DNA from 3 places in the Bacillus sp. LQ16 genome. Region 1 is predicted to be linked to each of the others. Evidence: riboswitches for the same ligand, from Rfam matches in the RefSeq annotation. Region 1 holds a riboswitch; each other region holds the start of a gene.

Region 1 (7,531 bases):
TGCGCCACTTTCTTTGTCCACTTTTGTAATCTCTACTGAACCTTTATCTAACAGCTCGTTCTCTACTTTCAATGATAAAACTTTCGTCATACCTTTTTTGATTTCGAATGATACTGGTTCCGTTAACTTTTTGTAACCTGGTAAGCTCTTCGTCTCTACTAATTTGTATTTTCCTACTGATAGATCTGAAACGTTTGCTTTTCCATCTTTATCTATCGTTACTTCTGTTACTACTTTGCCTTTGTCGTCTTGAACTTCGAAGACTACGCCTTCTAATACTTTTTGGCTATCTTTATCTACTTTTGTAATTTCTACTGAACCTTTGTCTAACTGTTCATTCTCTACTTTTAATGATAAGACTTCTGTCATACCCTTTTTAATTTCGAATGATACTGGCTCTGTTAGCTTTTTGTAGCCTGGTAAGCTTTCTACTTCTACTAGTTTGTAATTTCCTACAGATAGATCTGAAATTTTCGCTTTTCCTTCTTTATCTGTTTTTACTTTCGTTACTACTTTGCCTTTTTCATCTTGCACTTCGAATGTTACGCCTTCTAATGCCTTCTGGCTGTCTTTGTCCACTTTTGTAATTTCTACTGAACCTTTATCTAACTGTTCATTCTCTACTTTTAGTGATAAGACTTCTGTCATGCCTTTTTTAATTTCAAACGATACTGGTTTCGCTAGTTTTTTATATCCTGGTAAGCTCTCTACCTCTACTAGCTTATATTTTCCTACTGATAAATCTGAAATTGTTGCTTTTCCTTCTTTATCTGTCGTTACTTTTGTTACTACTTTATCTTTTTCATCTTGCACTTCGAATGTTACGCCCGCTAATACTGCGCCACTTTCTTTGTCTACTTTTGTAATCTCTACTGAACCTTTATCTAACAGCTCGTTCTCTACTTTCAATGATAAAACTTTCGTCATACCTTTTTTAATTTCGAATGATACTGGTTCCGTTAACTTCTTGTAACCTGGTAAGCTCTTCGTCTCTACTAATTTGTATTTTCCTACTGATAGATCTGAAACGTTTGCTTTTCCATCTTTATCTGTCGTTACTTCTGTTACTACTTTGCCTTTGTCGTCTTGAACTTCGAAGACTACGCCTTCTAATACTTTTTGACTATCTTTATCTACTTTTGTTACTTCCACATTTCCCTTGTCTAACATTTCGTTTTCTACTGTTAAAGCAAGAGATTTTGTCATGCCTTTTTCAATTTGGAAAGTAATCGGATCTACTAATTGTTTATACCCTTTTGGTGCCTTTACTTCTACTAACTTGTATGTGCCGACTGATAAATTAGTAACTTGTGCTTGTCCTTTTTTATCTGTCGTTATTTTAGCGACTACTTGTCCTGCTGCATCTTGAATCTCAAATACTGCATCAGCTAAAGCATCTTTATTTTCTTTATCTACTTTTGTAATTTCTACATTTCCTGTATCCACTAATTCATTTTCTACTGTTAGCTTTAGCGCTGTTACTCTACCCTTTTCAATTTCGAATGAAACTGGCTTTTCTAGTGGTTTGTATCCTGCCGGTGTTTCTACTTCCACCAACTCATACTTCCCAATAGGTAAATCTGAAACGTTTGCTTTTCCTTCTTTATCCGTCGTTACTTTCGCAACTACTTTTCCTTTTGAATCACGTACTTCAAATACAACATTTTCTAATGGAGCTTTACTATCTTTATCTATTTTTGTTATCTCTACATTCCCTGTATTCACCATTTCATTTTCTACTTTTAATGATAGAACCTCGGTCATGCCTTTTTTGATTTCAAATGATACTGGTTTTTCTAGTTTTTTATAACCAGGCAAACTTTCTACCTCTACTAATTCATACTTTCCTACAGGTAAATCTGAAACATTTGCTTTTCCATCTTTATCTGTCGTTACTTTTGTAACTTCATTACCCTTTTCATCTTGGATGATGAATATTACTCCCGCTAACGGTGCTTTATTATCTTTATCTATCTTTGTTATCTCTACATTTCCCGTATCTACCATTTCATTTTCTATTTTTAATGATAGAACTTCAGTCATGCCTTTTTTGATTTCAAATAATACTGGATCTGTTAGTTTCTTATAGCCTGGTAAACTTTCTTTCTCTACTAATTTGTACTTTCCTACTGATAAATCTGAGATTTTTGCTTTACCATCTTTATCTGTTTTTACTTCCTTTACTACTGTTCCAGCTTCATCTTGCACTTCAAAGACTACGCCTTTTAATGCTTTTTTGTTGTCTTTATCTACTTTTGTAATTTCTACTGAACCTTTATCTAACTGTTCATTTTCTACTTTCAATGATAGGACTGTTGTCATACCTTTTGTAATTTCGAATGATACTGGTTCTGTTAGCTTTTTGTAGCCAGGTAAACTTTTCGTCTCTACTAATTTGTACTTTCCTACTGATAAATCTGAGATTTTTGCTTTTCCTTCTTTATCCGTCGTTACTTTCGCAACTACTTTTCCTTTTGAATCACGTACTTCAAATACAACATTTTCTAATGGAGCTTTACTATCTTTATCTATTTTTGTTATCTCTACATTCCCTGTATTCACCATTTCATTTTCTACTTTTAATGATAGAACCTCGGTCATGCCTTTTTTGATTTCAAATGATACTGGTTTTTCTAGTTTTTTATAACCAGGCAAACTTTCTACCTCTACTAATTCATACTTTCCTACAGGTAAATCTGAAACATTTGCTTTTCCATCTTTATCTGTCGTTACTTTTGTAACTTCATTACCCTTTTCATCTTGGATGATGAATATTACTCCCGCTAACGGTGCTTTATTATCTTTATCTATCTTTGTTATCTCTACATTTCCCGTATCTACCATTTCATTTTCTATTTTTAATGATAGAACTTCAGTCATGCCTTTTTTGATTTCAAATAATACTGGATCTGTTAGTTTCTTATAGCCTGGTAAACTTTCTTTCTCTACTAATTTGTACTTTCCTACTGATAAATCTGAGATTTTTGCTTTACCATCTTTATCTGTTTTTACTTCCTTTACTACTGTTCCAGCTTCATCTTGCACTTCAAAGACTACGCCTTTTAATGCTTTTTTGTTGTCTTTATCTACTTTTGTAATTTCTACTGAACCTTTATCTAACTGTTCATTTTCTACTTTCAATGATAGGACTGTTGTCATACCTTTTGTAATTTCGAATGATACTGGTTCTGTTAGCTTTTTGTAGCCAGGTAAACTTTTCGTCTCTACTAATTTGTACTTTCCTACTGATAAATCTGAGATTTTTGCTTTACCATCTTTATCTGTTTTTACTTCTGTTACTACTTTGCCTTGCTCATCTTGCACTTCGAAGACTACGCCTTCTAATACTTTTTGACTATCTTTATCTATTTTTGTAATTTCTACTGAGCCTTTGTCTAACTGCTCATTTTCTACTTTTATTACTAAAGCTTTTGTCATACCTTTTGTAATTTCAAATAGTACTGGTTCTGCTAGATTTTTGTAACCTGGTAAGCTTTTCGTCTCTACTAATTTGTACTTTCCTACTGATAGATCTGAAACGTTTGCTTTTCCTTCTTTATCTGTTACTACTTTTCTTACTACGCCATCTTTCTCATCTTGGACTTCAAATTCGACACCGGCTAATACTGCCCCGTTTTCTTTGTCCACTTTTGTAATTTCTATATTACCTTTGTCTACCATTGCATTTTCCACTTGTATTGGGAATATGCCGTCCCCTGTTACATTTACTTCGAACTCTGTTTCTTTTAATTGGTAGCCTTCAGGTGCTTTTGTTTCTTTTAAAATATATTTTCCTGGTGCTAACGGTTTAGAGATTGCCTTACCATCTTTATCTGTAACAATATGTTCGACTACTACACCGTCTTTTACTATATCAAACTCTGCATTTGCTAATGGTTTATCACCATTTTCCGAATCAATTTTCTTTACTTCAATTTGACCCTTTTGCATAGTATTTTTAATTTCAATTGTTTTTGTTTCTCCAGCTTGAAGTGTAACCTCTACTGGACTTGTTAATTTTTGATATCCTTCTGGTGCTACTGTTTCATATACTTTATACGTCCCAGGAGCTAAAGTTTGAGGTACTGAAAAACCTTTTTCGTCCGTTTTCAGTTTTGCAACAACTTCATTTGCACTATTTCGGACTTCAAATTCGGCAGCTTTTAACCCTTTGTTCGGATTCTCAGAATCTATTTTATGAAGCGATACTGTACCATCTTTTGGAGCTTCAGGCGGCGTAATAGTTACTTCTTTTGATGTTAAAGTTTTATCATCAAAATGTAATTCCGCTTTATTAGGAATCTTCTTATCTACGTAAGAAGATAAGTCTGCATTATTTTTGATTTTCGCCTTGATACTGAGATTAATTATCTGGTCTTCATACGACTTATAGTCAAAACTCTCACCAAACGTAAATGTTACTTCACTTCTTTGTTTATCTATATTTAACGTTCCTTTAGAAGTAATATCTTGGCCATTTTGATCATACACTTTTGCCTCTAATACTTCTAAAACATCTTCTAAATCATCACTAATTACCATAGATGTGTATTTAGGAGGATCGTTCGGTATGTGTGTACCAACTTGGTATTGAATAACTTGATCCATTTTTGTTAACTGCTCATTCTCTACAAGCTTGCCATTCTCATCAACTATATTTTTTTCAATGCTAGGTGGATTATTGTCACCTGAACCGGATCCTCCCCCACCACTTACAAATACTTGTCCTACTTTTTCTTCAGTTTTAATATTTTTACCTTCTAATTTCACAGTATTTTTATGAGGCTTCGCAGCAGGATTTGTAACCTTTGTTTTATATCTTAAAATATAGCCTTTTGAACTGTCTGGAAACTCAATTGTAAATCCAGCCTTTGTTGCATTAATTTTAATGTTAGATAAATCTGCTGGCTTAATATTTGTTGGTGCATAACCATCTTCAAATACAGCCTCTTCTAATACTACGCTGTCTGTAATTAACTCATGTCCAGGTCCTAATGTATCTGTTAATTTAAGATCTTGCATTTCTGTTCCAGTTGCATTTACATATACAAGCCAATCAGCAATCGAAGGATCTTCTTGATTATAAGAACCCCATTTCAATAGATTATCTGTATTGGGCTGTGGCTTCGGTCTCTCTGTCGTATTACTTACATTTACTTCTTTATTAACGATTTGACCATCAACGTTAAATTCTAATGGAATTTCTTTAACACCATCATATGCTTCTAAACCAAAGTAGAATTCTACGAATAAAGAACCTTTAATGTTATTCTTTCCTTCTACGTAATCACCCATAGTACACGTTAATAGACCCTTTTTCATCTCACATGTACCAACTGTTTTTCCTTCAGCATCTTTTAAAGGAAAACTCATATTCATAAGGTCTTTTCGAAACTCTTTTGGCATATCAATTGTGAATTGATCTCCACTTTTTATTTTTTCTTTAGCTGACCACTTCACTTCTACTTTCATACCATCTGAGGCTTGATACGGTTCAGATGTCGTGCCATCAGTACGGGAAATATTAATTTCGTCCACTGGACTTTTCATCACAGCAGCTTGAATAACTGGAGCCCACACATTCAGCACTGAAAATAATACTAGAAAAACTAATGAAACCATTGAAATATGCCTTTTAGTACTTTTCATTTGCATAGTTCCCTCCTATTTTTTTATATTTATATAACAAAAAAAGACCGTCCGGTTGCATCAAAAATGTGCAACCAGACGATCTTAGTAACCAATATGTATTACCGTAGACTCTAAGCTTTGCGGCCTATCCTTTCGAATAGTGTGCTAAAAATATCTTTTATTCTTTTTTTGTTTCATTTTCCTCTTAAACCAAATATTACTATACCGTCTGGACGGTTATAATTCAATACTCTATAAAATTGTTCTATTTTTCTAATAAAAAAAACAATTCACCACTACATTAAATAAGTAATGGTGAATTGTTTTCGCATTATATAGTTCGTATATTCTATTTATATGAATTACTAATAAGAGCTTGAATCACTTTTTCTCTTAACTCGGGGCTTAGTCTGCCAACCCCTAAATATTCCGAATACCATAATCCATCTGCTGCTAATCTAATAATTGTTGCACAAACTGAATCTATCTCATCGTTTTCTATATTCTTTTGCAGTTGCTGAAATGATTGTTGTAATGGCTCAAGTAATTCAGGTTTTAACATGAATGCTGCCATCATACTACTAGACAACTCTTCTGTTCTTCTCTCATTACTTAATCTTTCCTCTACAAAAGAGCGAACCCATCTCCCTTTCCTCTCTGAGTCTTCCGCTACTTTATTGTAAATAGCGCCCTCATTATCCTCTATCCCTCTGACTATCATACCTTCTATTAAAGCTTCTTTATTTGCAAAGTGATACAATAATCCACCTTTACTTACACCCGCCTCTTTTGCCACTGCTTCTAAGGTTAATTTAGCAACCCCTTTACATTGCACAATTTGAGAAGCGGCCGCCAAAATCTTTTGCCGCGTTATGCTGATACTCATTCCTTTTTAAAACCCCATTTCTACTAAATTTATATAAATACGAATCTTATTTTTAATATTGTTGATTACTACTAAGTATTTTCTTTATACAACAAAAGCTGCATTACCTTTGAATTTTTAGTTACTTATTCTATTAAAAATTTCCATATCATTCAATATGATAACATCAAATACATAACATTGACTATACATCTATACTTTTATATTCATCGAAAATATATCCATAAACACGAAATGTATAAAAATTGATTATCCTTATACATCTAATCTATAATTTAAAGAGGTTTATATTTTCATAAAAATAAAGTGAAATTTTATAAGGATGATTCCATTGAAAAAATTTTCTATTAGTTATTTAATATGCTTACTGTTTTTTCTATCATTGTGAATGTTTTACAGTATACAAGCGTTCCAAATTATGCGGATTCATGGGGGCCGATTTGGGTATCTATTATTATGCTTTCAATTCTTGGAAGTATTCCTGTTCTTATCGCTTGTTTAATAGGCGAATTTTGTTATAGAAAAATAAAAGGAAGTCACGAATTAAAAATCGGTATTCCTTTATTTATAGTGTTAGGTATTTCCTACAATCATTTCTTCTTTATGTTGTTTAACGACCGATATTTTCTATCCTTTAATTTAGAAGCCTTTTTGGAAACAGGCCTACTTATTACGTTATCATCTTTATTATTTTACCTTATAAGACGCCGTTAATTCTTTCATCATTACATAAAAAAATGTTATTACTCTTGTTACATCGAGTAATAACATTTTTATTTAAATCTATTTAACTAATTTGCTTCCAACTAGTATCCTTCACATCTTCGCTAGTCGGCTTTCTAACTGATTTCACAAAACATTCCTCGCAAGCACCAAGTGCAATGAAGTTTTTCTGTGCTTGTCTTAACGAGACTTCATTTGCCCCGCCTTCAAAGTCAGGATCGTTAAACTGTACCTCATCATCTTCCCAGTAACATATATTACAAATTTCATATGTACCTGGTGGTTCTTCTT
Region 2 (7,531 bases), 660 kb from region 1:
ATGCTAGCATACGGCTAGTTCCTTGGACATTTATATTTTCAAATTGTTTTACATCTCCAAAATGTCTTACATCTGCACCGCAATGAATTATCGTATCCATCTTAGAACTGATGAACATAAATTCTTCTTCGCTCATCCCAAGATACTCTTCCCCCAGATCACCAGCTACGGCCTGTATACGCTGTAACCATTCTTCACATATATCACTAAAGTAGCCTGTTAATGTATCTATAATTCTTTGTTGCACATCTTTGGTTGGTCTTACTAAACAATAAATAGTAGCAGATGTATCTCTCAACAATTCATATAATATGTGTGATCCTAAATAACCAGTAGCTCCTGTTAAAAAGACATTTGAAATCTGGTTTTCTTCCAAAACGTTTGCATACGTGATAGTATCTGGTTCGTGAATCACTTTATATTCACGAAATACTTCTTCTTTCTCTACTTTTACTTCTCGCTCAATTCGAGCTAATCCATATATCGTTCTTTCTTTAAAGAAATCTTGAATTGTTAAATGTGAAAAATCTTCTTTTAACAATGTTAAGACTCGTAATACTTTTAATGAATGTCCACCAATTGTAAAGAAATCATCATGCACTCCAACTTTTGAAATTCCTAATACTTCCGCCCAAGCGCGCGCTATTTGTTTCTCTGCTTTATTAGAAGGTGCAACATATTCTTGTAGACGAACCGGTTCATACTTTTCTTCTAACTGAGCTAACTTCTTAACATCAATCTTTTTATTAGGTGTAAGTGGTAATTCATTAATATAAATTAGTTTAGATGGCACCATATAATCTGGTAATTGCTCTTGTAACTGATAAACTAATTCTGGTATTTCTTTTTTATTTAAAGTTGTATAGAACGCGATTAAATATTGGCTACCTTCCTTACTCTTCTTAGCAAACACAGCATTTTCTTTTATATTATGATTTTGAGAAATTTTACTTTGGATTTCTCCTAGTTCAATACGATGTCCTCTAATCTTTACTTGATCATCTTTCCGATGTAAAAATTCTATATTTCCATCCTCTAACAACTTAACAATATCACCTGTTTTATATATATTAACTATAGGATTGAAAGGGTTCTGAATAAAAGCTTCAATTGTTTTATTAGGCTTATTAAAATACCCTTTTGCTAATCCTACTGAATCTATATATAATTCACCAGGTACACCAATTGGACAAAGATTCATATTCTCATCCAAAATCATAACTTGATAATTAGCACATGGTTTACCAATGGGAATACTCGCAACATCCTCATTTAACTGACTAGGTATTTTATAGGTTGTCGTCACTACAGTACATTCTGTCGGTCCGTATACATTATGAATTTCAACATTTGTACCTATTCTTTCTCTCCACAATTTAATAACCTCTACAGGCAACATTTCACCGCCAATCGCAATTCTTTTTAGGGAAGCTAGCTTATATATATCTTCTTCTGCTAAATAAGTTGCTACTTGTCGAACAAAAATTGTTGCTAATGCCAAGATCGAAGTTGCTTTCACTTTATAGATTGCATTTGCAAATGCTTCTACAGACAATCGCTCTTCCTCTAATAATACATACAAGTTTCCTCCGCAGAATAAAGAAGCAAATGACTCCCATACAGAAGCATCGAAACTAAAAGAAGGAAATTGGGCAAATACATCCTCTTCTGTCAATTCATATTGCTTTTGCATCCAAGTGTACAGATTAACAACCCCTCTATGTGCTAACATCGTTCCCTTTGGATTCCCTGTTGAACCAGACGTATAAATCATATAAGCTACATCATCACAATGAATAGACAACTTTACATCTATATCTTCACAAGTTTCACTATCATACATTGAAACTGTTTGAACTCCATCACATGTTATAGGCGTCTCTTTCATCAATATAACTTTCGCTTGGCTATCTTGAATAATGTACTGTATTCTACTTTCCGGATAATCTGGATCAATCGGAACATACGCTGCACCAGCTTTTAATATAGCTACCATACTTACTACTGTGTCTATGCTACGTTTCATAAATATTCCAACATAGTCTCCTAATTGGACGCCATTTTTAATTAACATATGAGCTATTTGATTACTTTTTTTATTTAGCTCCTCATAAGTTAAAGTACCTTCCCTTGAAGATAAAGCTATACGATTTGGAAATTGAGTAACAGTATTATAGAACATATCGACGATACTTTTCTCAGGATATACTGCTGTCGTATCATTCACTTGACTATAAAGTGCCATCTCGGCCTCTGTAATAATATTAAAATTCTTTATATAATTATTCTTATTTTGTGATATACCAATTAAAACACCTTGTATTTGTTGTGCATAACGAGTAATCGTTGTTTCCTTCCAATTAACACTATTAAATATTATTTCTACACTTTGCATATTTTTACTAAATACAAATTGTAATGTATTCGTGTCTTGTAGCTCATAATATGTTTCACCAATAATAATAAGTGACATTTCATATAATGTATTACCGTTTTGAAACTCTTCTATTTCTTCCTCATTCATTTCTTTAATTTGTTCCAGTTGCTCTTCAATCTGTAAATTCAAACTTTCATAGGAGAGAAAATTAGAAACTTCAATAGTAATCGGAAATAAACTTCCTCTTACATGATAAAGCACGACAATATGTTTTTCTTTAGAAATATGATATAACCACGTTGCAGTCGCTCCTATTAAATCTACAATGTGAGTCAAATTTGGAAATAGTTCAGTTTTCCTTTTTATCCTAAGTTCCGTTCCTTGCACATCTTTAGGTATTTTAATACTTCCTTCTACTTTCCCTAAAAATTCTTTTACCGTCTCATTATAAGAAATTGCTAATTTCATATTTATGTAAATTCCTCTCTTAAATATAATAAAGGTGTGAAAATTCACACCTTTTTCATCCCTTATTAACGGGCAGATTCGTTCAATTCATAATCAGTAGCGGAGATATCCCCTTTGATTAGAATTGAACTTTCTCCTTATTCGCTTTTAAACTCACCAATAAGCTCTTGTAATTCCTGAGAAAGCCAACTTAAAGAAGTCGCTAATTCTGCAATATCTTGTACTGATATTTCTTGCTCTTTCATGCTTTCTTCAACATTACTACTGCTGTTGGCATAAGTGTTTGCAATATGTGATAATTCATTTACGACTTGAACGATATTCTGGCTATTTTGTAAAATGTCACTCGAATTACCCGAAACAGCTTTTACTTGATCTGTAACAGATTGCGCTGATTTGGAGATTTTTTCAAAGAAATTCCCACTACTTTGAACAAGTGAAATTCCAGTTTCTACTTCTTTTGAACCTTTTTGCATTGAAACTACAGCATCTTCTGTCTCAGCTTGTGTTTCACCAATTAATTTCGCTATATCTTTAGCAGACGCTTCCGTTTGTTCTGCTAATTTTCGTACTTCATCAGCAACAACTGCAAACCCTCTCCCCGCTGCTCCAGCACGTGAAGCCTCAATAGAAGCATTTAAAGCTAATAAATTTGTTTGATTTGAAATACCTGTAATTACAGTTACGATATCACTAATTTCTTTTGACCTTGTTTCTAACGAATAAATGATGGAAGATAAATCTTGTACTGCATTTTGAATTAAACTCATTTGATTAATAATTTGTCCAATCACTTCATTACCTTCAATTGAATGTTGCTCCATACCTTCAGAAGCAACCGCAACTTGTTTCGCAGCCCCAGTTATCTCTTCTACCTTATCTTCCATTCCATGTACAATCCCTAAACATTGTTGTACTGAAGTTTTTTGAGACTGTGCCCCTACTCTTAAACCTTCAATAGAACTTGCAATCTCTTGAACTGCCATGCTGTTTTCCTCTGTACTCGCCGACAATTCTTGTGAAGAAGAAGAAACTTGCTCAGCAGTTTGCCTTACTTTATCTATAATCCCTTTAAATTTTTCAATCGTGTTATTGAAATAAACATTAATAATTCCAATATCATCTGGTCTTTCTTTTAATTTAATACTTAAGTCACCTTCACCAATTTTACGTAACCCTTCTCGTAAATCTTTTAATGGAGCTAACGAGTGACGCACGATAAAGAATTGAGTAATAGTCGCAATTGCTAATGAAATAATGATAAAGAGTAAGCCCTGTATCATAAACTTCTCTTTTGTAATAGGAACAATGGAAGCATCTAAGTCAGCCGCAATAATTGCAACAATATTATTTTCTCCATCTGTAATTGGTTCTAATATTGTCACCCACGAACCTATTTCATCTTCATATACTTCTGTCATTTGGGCCTTTTTCGTATCAATGACTTTATCGTATGCCTTCATCCAATGAGCGGGTTGTTCATAATAATCTCCCGGCTTTATAGGGAACGCTTTTGTTAACTCTGTAGTCAAACCAACGAGTTGTAATTCTCGCTTTTCATTCGGCTTTGCTCCTGTAACATACGTTTGTCCAACACTTTTCAATTCTTTTGACACTTCATCTAATTTCTCTGTTAACTTTTCTTTTTTCACTTTTTCGGCTGTAGGATCTTTCGCCATGTCTCTAACTAATTCTACATCCAATTTTTTCAATACTATTTCTCCTGTTTCAATAGACTGCCTTTCAAATAAAGACATCATACTATTTTGAAACATGTTGAAACTTAGTGCACCCATACTTCCAACAAGTGTCAAAATAACTAATACGGTTAATAAGACGTTCTTTTGAAGGAACGATAACTTATGCCAATATTTTTTCATTAATATCCACCTTCCTTAATTAACATAAACAAAAAAACAAAATATATGAATATTTTGTTTGAAAATGTTTCTCAATATGTTCGAGAATAAAAAAAAGCCAATGTAAAAGCATTGGCCAAGACCAACCCTATCCGTCCGGTAACTGGCTAGCATAGCCTTTCGACCTTAGCTCCTGTAGTTTTGCGTCCTCATGTTTCCATCAGTTTGCCTTTCTCGCTGAACGAGTTGAACGATATGGGAGTTCTATGAGAATTAATTTATTCTCTTTCAAAGATTACAACATATAAATCAAAATGTCTACTTATTTAGAGATATAAATACAAATTTTTAATGCATTGCTTTTTCAAAATAATTTCAAAAAGTACGTGAATGTTACTTTTTTTGTGTTATATAATAAAAAATGTATAAACAACAAGGATTTCTTCGGGTATTTATTTAATTTTCATTCAAATTAAACTATTCGAATATATCTTAACTAATGAATTTCGGAGGTAGTTTATCATGTTTTGGCTACAATTTCTTACCTTGTTACTCTGTATTTTTATTGGTGCACGCCTAGGCGGAGTTGGTTTAGGAGTAATGGGTGGAGTTGGTATGGCAATACTCGTTTTTGTCTTCCACTTACAACCAACCGCGCCTCCTATCGATGTAATGCTTATGATTTTGGCAGTAATTACAGCTGCTGGTGCTTTGCAAGCTGCTGGAGGAATGGACTATCTTGTTCATCTAGCTGAAAAGGCATTACGAAAAAATCCAAAGCGTATTACTTTTTTTGCTCCAATTGTTACTTATTTATTCACACTATGTGCAGGCACTGGTCACGTTGCCTATTCTGTACTTCCTGTTATTGCAGAAGTCTCTCGTGAATCAGGGATTAGACCGGAACGCCCAATGTCGATTGCCGTAATCGCTTCTCAACAAGCAATTACAGCTAGTCCAATTTCAGCTGCCACAGTTGCTCTTTTAGCAATGTTAGCTGACTATAAAATCACTTTATTAGATATTTTAAAAGTGAGTATTCCCTCCACTTTCATTGCTTGTATGTTAGCAGCATTCGTTGCTAGTAAGATGGGAAAAGAATTAAGTGAGGACCCTGAATACTTAAAACGATTAAAAGAAGGAATGATTCCTAAGCTTGAAGAGAAAAAAGAATTTGTAGGTGTAAAGGGCGCAAAATTATCAGTTATCCTTTTCCTTGTAGGAACCTTCCTTGTTGTACTTCTTGGTTCATTTGAAGCACTTCGTCCAGGATGGATAGTCGATGGGAAGTTAGCTCGCCTTTCCATGCCGAACACAATTGAGATGGTTATGTTAACTATCGCGGCTCTTATTATTATTTTCTGTAAACCAAATGTAGAAAGCATTGTGTCTGGTAACGTCTTTAAAGCAGGGGCAACAGCAGTTGTTGCTATTTTCGGTATCGCTTGGATGGGAGATACTTTCTTTAACGGAAACTTAAATATGATTCAAGGATCTATTCAGCATTTAGTAACAAGTGCACCTTGGCTATTTGCCATCGCGCTATTCATTCTATCTATTTTACTGTACAGCCAAGCAGCAACAGTACGTGCCTTAATGCCACTTGGACTATCCCTTGGTATTCCACCAGCACTACTGATTGCAATGTTCCCTGCAGTAAACGGATATTTCTTCATTCCAAACTATGGAACAATCGTTGCTGCCATTAACTTTGACCGTACTGGTACAACAGGTATCGGTAAATACGTATTAAATCATAGCTTTATGATTCCAGGTTTAATCGCAACATTTACTTCTATCGGCATTGGAATGCTTTTAATTTCTATTATGTTTTAAAGAAAAAGCACAAACCCTTATTTAAAAAGGTTTGTGCTTTTTTAATCAAACGTTTGTTTAAAATTTTGGGCAGTCCATTTCTCCATGTAGCACTTAAAATACTACACGTCCTTCCCTACAAACTTCTCTTTACTTCTTCAGCTAATTTTCTCGTACTTTCATACGCAGATTCAGCTAAACTAATTGCTGAAATAACTGAAACACCGTCCGCACCCGCTTCTATAACTGCTGCTGTATTTTCAATTGTAATCCCACCAATACCAACGATCGGCACTGTAATTCCTTGTTCTCTAAAATAAGCTAATCCTTTCGTTCCTTGAACCGCTTTCGTATCTTTTTTCGTACTCGTTGTGAAAATAGGTCCAACGCCTAAATAATCTGCTCCATTTTCGATTGCAAAGCGTGCTTCTTCAATTGTATGAGCAGATACGCCGATAATTTTATCTCCCATTTTTTCACGAACAGATGTAATTCCTTCATCATCTTGTCCTACATGAACACCATCTGCATCTAATTCAATGGCTAATTCTACATCATCATTTACAATGAAAGGAACACTATATTCCTTACAAAGCGTCTGCAATTCTTTTGCAAAGCGCACTCTATCTTCTCCGATTAAAGAACCTTCCCCCTTCTCGCGAAACTGAAAAAGTGTCACTCCACCATCTAACGCTTCTTTCAATACAGCTAAAGGATCCTTCGTGCAGTTATTGCTTCCCATAATAAAATACACTTGTAATAACTTAGACATTTTCTTTGTTTCAATGCGCATCGTATGTTTCATCCCCCTTACTCTAACTCCTCAATCTTTCCATACTTCTCAATATCACCAGCAGTAGTATTCGCTAACTGATTTAAAAATTCAATTTGGAAACTACCAGGTCCCTTTTCCACGGTCTTAGCAGCTGCCAGTTCCGAAGCTACACCATAAAACGTTAATGCTGCTACTGCTGCTTTTACATAATCTTTTTCCACTGCTACAAATGCTCCT
Region 3 (7,531 bases), 1.9 Mb from region 1:
ATGCATATTTATTTTCAATTTGCACACCTTCATCTTTTTTCTTTGCATTCTCATCTTCTTTTTCTTTAAAGTATAAACCACCTAAAATAACACCATCAAACGACTCATTTGGCATTTCTAGGTTTATATCAACTGTCACTATGCTGTTAGCTGGGACTTTCGTTTCTTTTGGCATTTTAGCAATTTTAGAAAACGGATATTTCAAAGTAGAATCCGTTTTTGGTTCTACTGTACTATAATCTGTAATACCATTGCTATTCGTAATTGCTGTATTAGCAAACGATTCTACCACAACTTCTTTATTCGTATCATTTTTCATTTGGACTTGAATTGTTTGCTTTTGTCCAGGTTGCATTTTCAAATCAAAATACGTTTGATTTTTATCAATTTGATTTTCTGGTATAACTGCTGTCACAGCGAATTTCATTTCAGCTGCATATACTGAAAAAGCGTTTACCATGAAGAATGTAATTAATAGTAAGCTAGTAAATAGTTTTTTTACCATCTCTTATGTAATCCCCTTCATATCCATTTTATAGACAAGAAAGAGACAAGGTTAAAGCCATTCCCTTATCTCTTCTCATTTTCCTCTTTTATCTTAAAATTCCTCTTACTTACATAGGAGCGTCTGTTAGTTCCCAAGTTAGTGAAGTTGTGTATTGTGTTTGTTCTTTTTTCGTTTTACCTGGTACAGATAACTCTACGCTTTGTTTCGCTTCTGTTGCATCTTTACCAAACGTATTTACCCATGTACCCATACCTTGGTTTTCTTTTGCATCGATTAAATCAGATGCTGCACCACTTGGATTTAATGTGATAGATTGTTCTGCTGTTGGTGCGTCGCTACCTGCATTTGATTTCAAAGCTGAATTTTTTAATGTTAATGCCGCGCCATCCAACGCTTTATCATCTGCAGTTTTGAATTGACCATTTTGTTTTACTGTTAAATGCCATCCAGCATTTGTACCACGATTATCTGTTACTTGAACGTAGTTCGGCACGTCAATTACAGAACCGTCTACTTTTTTCTTTACTTTATCTAATTCTGCAAAGTAGATTTCGTTATTCCCTGATGCTTTTTGTGTTTTAAAGTTGAAGTTAGATACATAATCAATACTTAGTGGACCATCTGTACCTTTTTTATCCGGATCAACTGGATCTACAGTTTCATCTGGATTCTCTGGATTAACAACATCAATTTTATCTGTATTTTTCTCGAATTTAATGAATGCTTTTGAGTCTAATTTCCCGCCATCTTTCTCAGCTGCAAATGCAGACGTTCCTACTGATACTGATGATAATGTTACCGCTCCAATTAATGCTATTTTTGCTAATTTCATAGTTTTATACCCCTTTATGATCATTTTTAAAATTCAGTCATTCTTAATTTTCAATCTTGTATAAGCTTAGTTTGGTGTATCTTCTAAAGTCCAAGTTAACTCAGCTGAATATTTCGCACCTTTTTCTTTCGCTGTCGTACCTGGTACGAATAAGCTCACACTCTTTTTACCTTGTTCTGTTCCTTTACCGAATGCAGTCGTCCAATCACCCATACCTTTATTCTTTGCGGCAGTAGTAATTTCCACCGCATCTCCACCTGGAGCTAGCGTTACTTTATTTTTAAATGTTGTAGGTGCATATTGTGCATCAGTTACAGAATTTACAGCTGGGTTACTTAAGCTTAAAGCTGCATTTGTTAACTCACTATTACCACTTTTAAATTGTGCATTTTGCTTTACTTTCAATTTCCATCCTGCATTTGTACCACGGTTATCTGTTACAGATACGAAGTTAGGTACTTCAACTGTTTTGCTCCCTTGTTTCACTTTATCCAATTTTGCAAAGTACGTTTGATCATTACCAGAGATAACTTGCTCGCCGAAGTGTAAGTTAGAAACGTAGTTAATACTTAATGGACCTTTTGTTCCTATTTCATGGTCACCAGGGTTCTCTGGTGTAACTTTTTCATTTGGATTTTCTGGATTGTTTGGATCTGTTGTGCTTGTATCTTCAATAAACGTTACATCTGTTTTTGATTTCATATTTGCTTTCTCTTCCGCAAATGCTGAAGTTCCTACTGCTGCAACTGATGTTAATGATACTGCACCGATTAATGCTAATTTTGCTAGTTTCATATGTACCTTCCCCTTTTCTCTGTTTTCATCTATTTTTTATTTTGAATACACTTGCTTCCCCCTAATTCTTTTGAATACATATAGAGATAAAACAATCGAAAACAATCCTATATATTGTTTGAAGTCCCGTGTCTGGCCTCCTGTTTTCGGTAAATATTTATCTCCATTTTTATTTTTATCAACTGTCTCTTTTTTTATATTTATCTTTGTCGGATCAGTTGATGTATTTGGTGTATAGCTATTCGAAAATGTAATACCCGCTTTTGAATTCGTACTTGTAGCCGTTACTACATTTGCCATAAGAAACGGCACACATATAACTGTGGAAACGATAATACCAACTATTTTTTTCATTACTCTCTCCTTTCTAAAATTTATATATTTCATATATTTTTAGAGAGGAGCATCGGTTAATGTCCATTCTAGCTGTCCAGCATATTTAGTATTTGCTTTGACATTCGGCCCTGGTTTTACTTGTAAATGAATTCCTTCGTTTTCCTTCCAATTTAGTGAAACCTCCTCGTCGTTTTTAGAAGTATACGAGAATGCTTCTATACTAGAAGTACTTAAAGGTGTATCCTTTCCATTTCGTTTGTAAATCAATGCTCCTGTCAATGTGTCATTTTGTGCTGAAGTTAATGGTGTGATTTCCTTTACATATACACTCCATTTTTGCTTTTTAACACGATCATCGGTTACCTTTAAAGGATTTGAAATCGTCTTCGGTGCGTATGTCGTTGTTTTCGATGGAATTGTTAAATCTCCAAATGTAATTTCTTTTGGTACGTCTACTAACTTTAAAGTCCCATCAACGACAGTAACCGGCACTTGAATCTCCGCTTGTACACCTTGCTTCGTTTCAATTACAACCGTTACAGTATGATTCCCTATTGTTTTGGTATCTGGAATATTGATTAACTTCACTACTGATATTGGTTTATCTACATCCAAATTTGTATCTACAGATAAATCTGTCACAAATTTAGAAATATCCATTTTTGTTAAATCTGTTCCTTGCACTACTTTTTGTGGGACTGGTTTCCCAGTTGGAATACCTTTATACCTTATTTTTGCGATTCCATCTCGATTACTATCTTGTCCATTCTTATCGCCATCTAAATAATTTTTAGCTGACACCGGTATTTCAAGATAACCATCTTTGTAATATTTCATTACATTAGCACCTTTTACAGGAGAACCTGTAATTGTCATTTCATAAATTTTCCCGTTGAATTCTTCTGTTTTTAGCGCATTTACTTTCGCAACCGCAGTGACTTTATTGTTTGTCCTGCTAATATCAAAGAAGCTACTTACATCATCTCCACTCTCCACATCTTGAATGGAAACATCATTCACAGTAAAATCCTTATTCACTTCACTTTCTAATACAAAAGATTTCGCATAGTGAATCTCTTTCGATTGAGCAGGCATATTTTGATATACCTTATAAGAAAGTTGACGGGAATTATCTTCCACAATATCTCCTATTACACTTGGAGCTGGAATTTCAATTTGTGCAATCGCTAATTGGTCGTATGATACATTAACACCTGAAGCATTTAATCTAACTTCTAGCGGTAATTCTGTTAAATTATCAAATGTAATTGTCATATCTGCTTCTGGAGTAGCTACTGGACCTGCTGTGCCAGAAAACTCGATTTTATTATTCCCTTTGTCTTGATACCTAATTGAACTCGTATCATACACGTATAAATTCGTTAAATGACTACCATCATTACGTAACGTTACATTTTTATAACTATTTATCCTTTTGAAATTCCACATTGCCGTTAATGGTACTTTTTTACTTGTTCCGTGTTCATAAAATTCAAAGGAAGCATTATAAGTTTGTCCTGACCTTCCGTTCCCATATAATTGTAAAAAGTTTTTTGCATCACCTTTAGTTATTGGTGTTTTAACATCTACAGATGAAGCTGTCATAGAGTGAATATTAATACGGACATCAATCCATTTCCCTTGATATTCACCAGCTTTTTTTACTAATACGTACTGTTCTCTATTTGAATTTCTAAATGTATATTGACTTTGACCAGTTCTGTCATTGCTACTACCCTTTACCTCATATGTTACTTGTGGGCTCCAAACAAATCTAAAAGCATATTTACCCGAGATCGAAGGCCCTTCACCTGTTCTATTATTTATTACCTTTACATTTGGATATTTAAGAATACTTGTAACAGGACTAGCAGCTAGTAGAGATTGGCTCTTTAATACCTTCTCAGCTTGAATAGCAGGTAATTCCTGATTATTTTCGTTTATCCTATTGCTCTCTTTTAATTCATTTTCCTTTGGTACGAGTTCTTCATTAACCTTTTCTTTCGCTAAAGTCTTCGTTTCTTTTGGAACTTCAGCATTAGTAGAATTTATTTCTTGTTTTTTATTTTCTTCCGATACTTTCACTTTTTCACTTATTTCTTTTCTCATAACTTCCTCTGAAGCCTTTGGATTTTCATCAGAAATGGCTACATTTAAAGCCTCTTTTTTCTCTACAACATGTAGAGAAGGAGATTCAATTTTCTTTTCATTCCCTTCAAACTTCACTATCGGTTCAAATTTGTACTCTCCAGCTTTTTTCATTTGAATGACTACATATACGTCACCGATAAAATTACTTTGTTCATTCTTTTCAATTTTTACAATGTGATCTTCTGTTACTGAAATGTTTTGAATCGCTTTATTGTTTTCGTTCATTTTTTTCGTTTCTGCTTCATTGAACAGCTGTTCATTAGATAATTTCAGCTCGATATTAGCATCTTGTTTATTTGTATTTGTAATCTTTAATACTACATTTTCATCAACTTTTATTTCTTCTTTATCCATATGAACGATAAAACGTCCTTGCTCGTCGTTTGTAACCGCATAAACTTTCGTTGCAGAGTAATCTAGCACACCAACTTGCGTAAATAATATTCCTCCAGCGAGAAGTATACGCCCAAATTTACCTATTTGATTTTGCAATGTACTTCCCTCCCTCACTTCTTATGAACTGAATATTTCGAACATTAAATTTATTATTCAGCTAAATTTACAATCATAATGTGTATTCCTAGAAAATAAAAAGCCTGGTTGCCTTTTCGATTTTCATACATCACAACATGTGTGAAAATCCAAACTGCAACCAGACTATCATAGTAATTTTCATTACCTTAGACTCTTAGCTTTGCGACCTATCCTTTCGAACAGTGTGCCCATTTATTTTTTCTTTTTGAGACAATAAAAAATCTGGTTGCCTCTTCGATTTTCATACATACAACTATGTGTAAAAATCCAAACTGCAACCAGACTATCATAGTAATTTTCATTACCTTAGACTCTTAGCTTTGCGACCTATCCTTTCGAATAGTGTGCCCATTTTTTTTCTTTTTAGGACAATAAAAAATCCGGTTGCCTCTTCGATTTTCATACATACAACTATGTGTGAAAATCCAAACTGCAACCAGACTATCATAGTAATTTTCATTACTTTAGACTCTTAGCTTTGCGACCTATCCTTTCGAATAGTGTGCCAAAAATAGGTATTTATTTATCGTGTTTTGAATATACCATTAAAACCCAAAAAAGAAAATAGTTTTTTTAGAAAAAAACAATTAATTTTTATAGTCTAAATTTTTTGCTGGAAAATCCATAATAAAAACTAAAAAAAACATTTTGATCTTAGAAATACATCATACATTCTTTATCGATAAAATGAGATTTTTACTATCCACAAATAGCAAGATAAAATAGAAAAACATCACTTATTTGGAAGTGATGTTTTTTCTATTTAATGCAGTGGTAACATAACCTCAACCGTCGTTCCAACCCCAACTTCACTTTCAAAACTCATTTTACCGTTGTGGTCTTTAATAATTTTTTCTGTAACTACTAAACCTAGACCAGTTCCTGTTTCTTTCGTTGTATAAAAGGCTTCATTTAACTTTGGAATTTTATCTTTCGGAATGCCGCATCCCTCATCTTTCACTTGAATGATGATTCCATCTTTTACAGTAACTTTAATCGTAATTGTTCCGCCAACTGACATTGCTTCAATTGCATTTTTAATTAAATTAAAAAAGACCTGTTTTAATCGTTTTTCATCACATGTAATTGATGGTAAGTCTTTACTGTAAATACCTTGTATGTAGACTCCTTGTTTTAAAGCAGGCTTTTCCATAACTCGAATAACATAAGAGATAATTTCTTGTATGTTATGAGTTTCTGATTCTAGTGATTTAGATTTCTCAAATCCACTAAGTTCTGTAGCAATTATATGAATCCGATCTACTTCTTGTTTCATAATATCACTATAAATTTTATCCTCTGGATGCTTGTCTGCTTGTTTATTCACAAGTTTTTTTAAGTTTGCTAAAGGTCTTCTAATCTTATAACCAATAACCGTTGCCATCTTTCCAACAGCTGCTAGTTTTTCTGTCTGTTTTATTTCTTTGTCCATCATCTCAAGCGTACGAACATAAGACTGAACCCTCAAAAATATAATCCAACATATGATAGTAAATACGCTATATAATGCCATTGGGATTAAAACGAGAGAAGATTGAATAATGATTCCTGTAAGAGCATACTTTCCGACAAGTATCGCTGGAATTAACCAGAAATATCTTTTATTCACAAAGATTGGTGCAAACAAAATAAAAAATCCTTCTACTATATTTCCACCGTCAAATTCTGCATCGCTACCATAATAAATCATAATGTTATGGATAAAATCTAATACATTATAGCCAATTAGAATAATATACTTTACCGCAAAAGCATTCTTCCATTTCATAAAGTATATCCCAACGCAAAACAATACCACCATCAAAAAGTAAAGCCATAAACCTAAACCATCTTCAAACTCACCTACACCTTCTTGCTCTCCACCGATTAACGGTACGATAAATTCATAAGCAAGATCATATACAAAAAATATAATGAAAAATAAACTTAAAAATGCTTTCAGCGCCTTTATTTCTTCGTTTTTAAATATATAGCCTTTATTCATATGGTAACTCCTAGCTTTTCTTCCACTTGGATTTCAGTATTTCCACACTTCTTTGGGAGAATGATGTCTATTCTCGTTCCAGTATCTCTTTCACTTGAAATATGCAGCTCACCAAGGTGCTCGGCGACAATTCGATTCGCTACCGTAAGTCCCAGACCAATTTTATCTTGTTTCGTTGTATAAAAGGCCTCTGTAACACGAATTAAGTTTTCTTGCTTAATACCATGACCATTATCAATCACGCTGATCATTACATACTCTTTCCCTTTATTTTCTAATCTTACATGTAATATGCCATCTTGTTCCATTGCCTCTAAAGCATTTTTTATCGTATATAAAAAGACTCCTCTTATTTTTCGTTCATCACATTCAACTTCTATTATTTTTTCTT

The links. A riboswitch is a leader RNA that binds a small molecule or an ion and turns the genes downstream of it on or off. The one in region 1 is predicted to bind cyclic di-GMP.
Region 2: another riboswitch for cyclic di-GMP. It lies ahead of AC3EMB_RS02305 (methyl-accepting chemotaxis protein); the one in region 1 lies ahead of AC3EMB_RS05680 (SpaA isopeptide-forming pilin-related protein).
Region 3: another riboswitch for cyclic di-GMP. It lies ahead of AC3EMB_RS23515 (WxL domain-containing protein); the one in region 1 lies ahead of AC3EMB_RS05680 (SpaA isopeptide-forming pilin-related protein).

The regions. Positions count from the first base shown of each region.
Region 1 covers NZ_CM173491.1:1,114,175-1,121,705, reverse strand. Annotated here, with positions in the region: gene AC3EMB_RS05680 (SpaA isopeptide-forming pilin-related protein) at 1-5,655, opposite strand, end outside; cyclic di-GMP riboswitch class I at 5,716-5,808, opposite strand; gene AC3EMB_RS05675 (TetR/AcrR family transcriptional regulator) at 5,981-6,517, opposite strand; partial or broken gene AC3EMB_RS05670 (hypothetical protein) at 6,849-7,231, shown strand; gene AC3EMB_RS05665 (CPCC family cysteine-rich protein) at 7,305-7,531, opposite strand, start outside.
Region 2 covers NZ_CM173491.1:450,977-458,507, reverse strand. Annotated here, with positions in the region: gene AC3EMB_RS02310 (non-ribosomal peptide synthetase family protein) at 1-2,845, opposite strand, end outside; gene AC3EMB_RS02305 (methyl-accepting chemotaxis protein) at 2,983-4,725, opposite strand; cyclic di-GMP riboswitch class I at 4,860-4,944, opposite strand; gene AC3EMB_RS02300 (anaerobic C4-dicarboxylate transporter family protein) at 5,227-6,540, shown strand; gene thiE (thiamine phosphate synthase) at 6,656-7,312, opposite strand; gene thiM (hydroxyethylthiazole kinase) at 7,330-7,531, opposite strand, start outside.
Region 3 covers NZ_CM173491.1:4,641,813-4,649,343, forward strand. Annotated here, with positions in the region: gene AC3EMB_RS23495 (WxLIP family cell surface protein) at 1-505, opposite strand, end outside; gene AC3EMB_RS23500 (WxL domain-containing protein) at 615-1,340, opposite strand; gene AC3EMB_RS23505 (WxL domain-containing protein) at 1,407-2,135, opposite strand; gene AC3EMB_RS23510 (EF2685/EF0750 family sortase-dependent surface protein) at 2,172-2,489, opposite strand; gene AC3EMB_RS23515 (WxL domain-containing protein) at 2,529-5,114, opposite strand; cyclic di-GMP riboswitch class I at 5,267-5,355, opposite strand; cyclic di-GMP riboswitch class I at 5,427-5,515, opposite strand; cyclic di-GMP riboswitch class I at 5,585-5,673, opposite strand; gene AC3EMB_RS23520 (ATP-binding protein) at 5,920-7,140, opposite strand; gene AC3EMB_RS23525 (ATP-binding protein) at 7,137-7,531, opposite strand, start outside.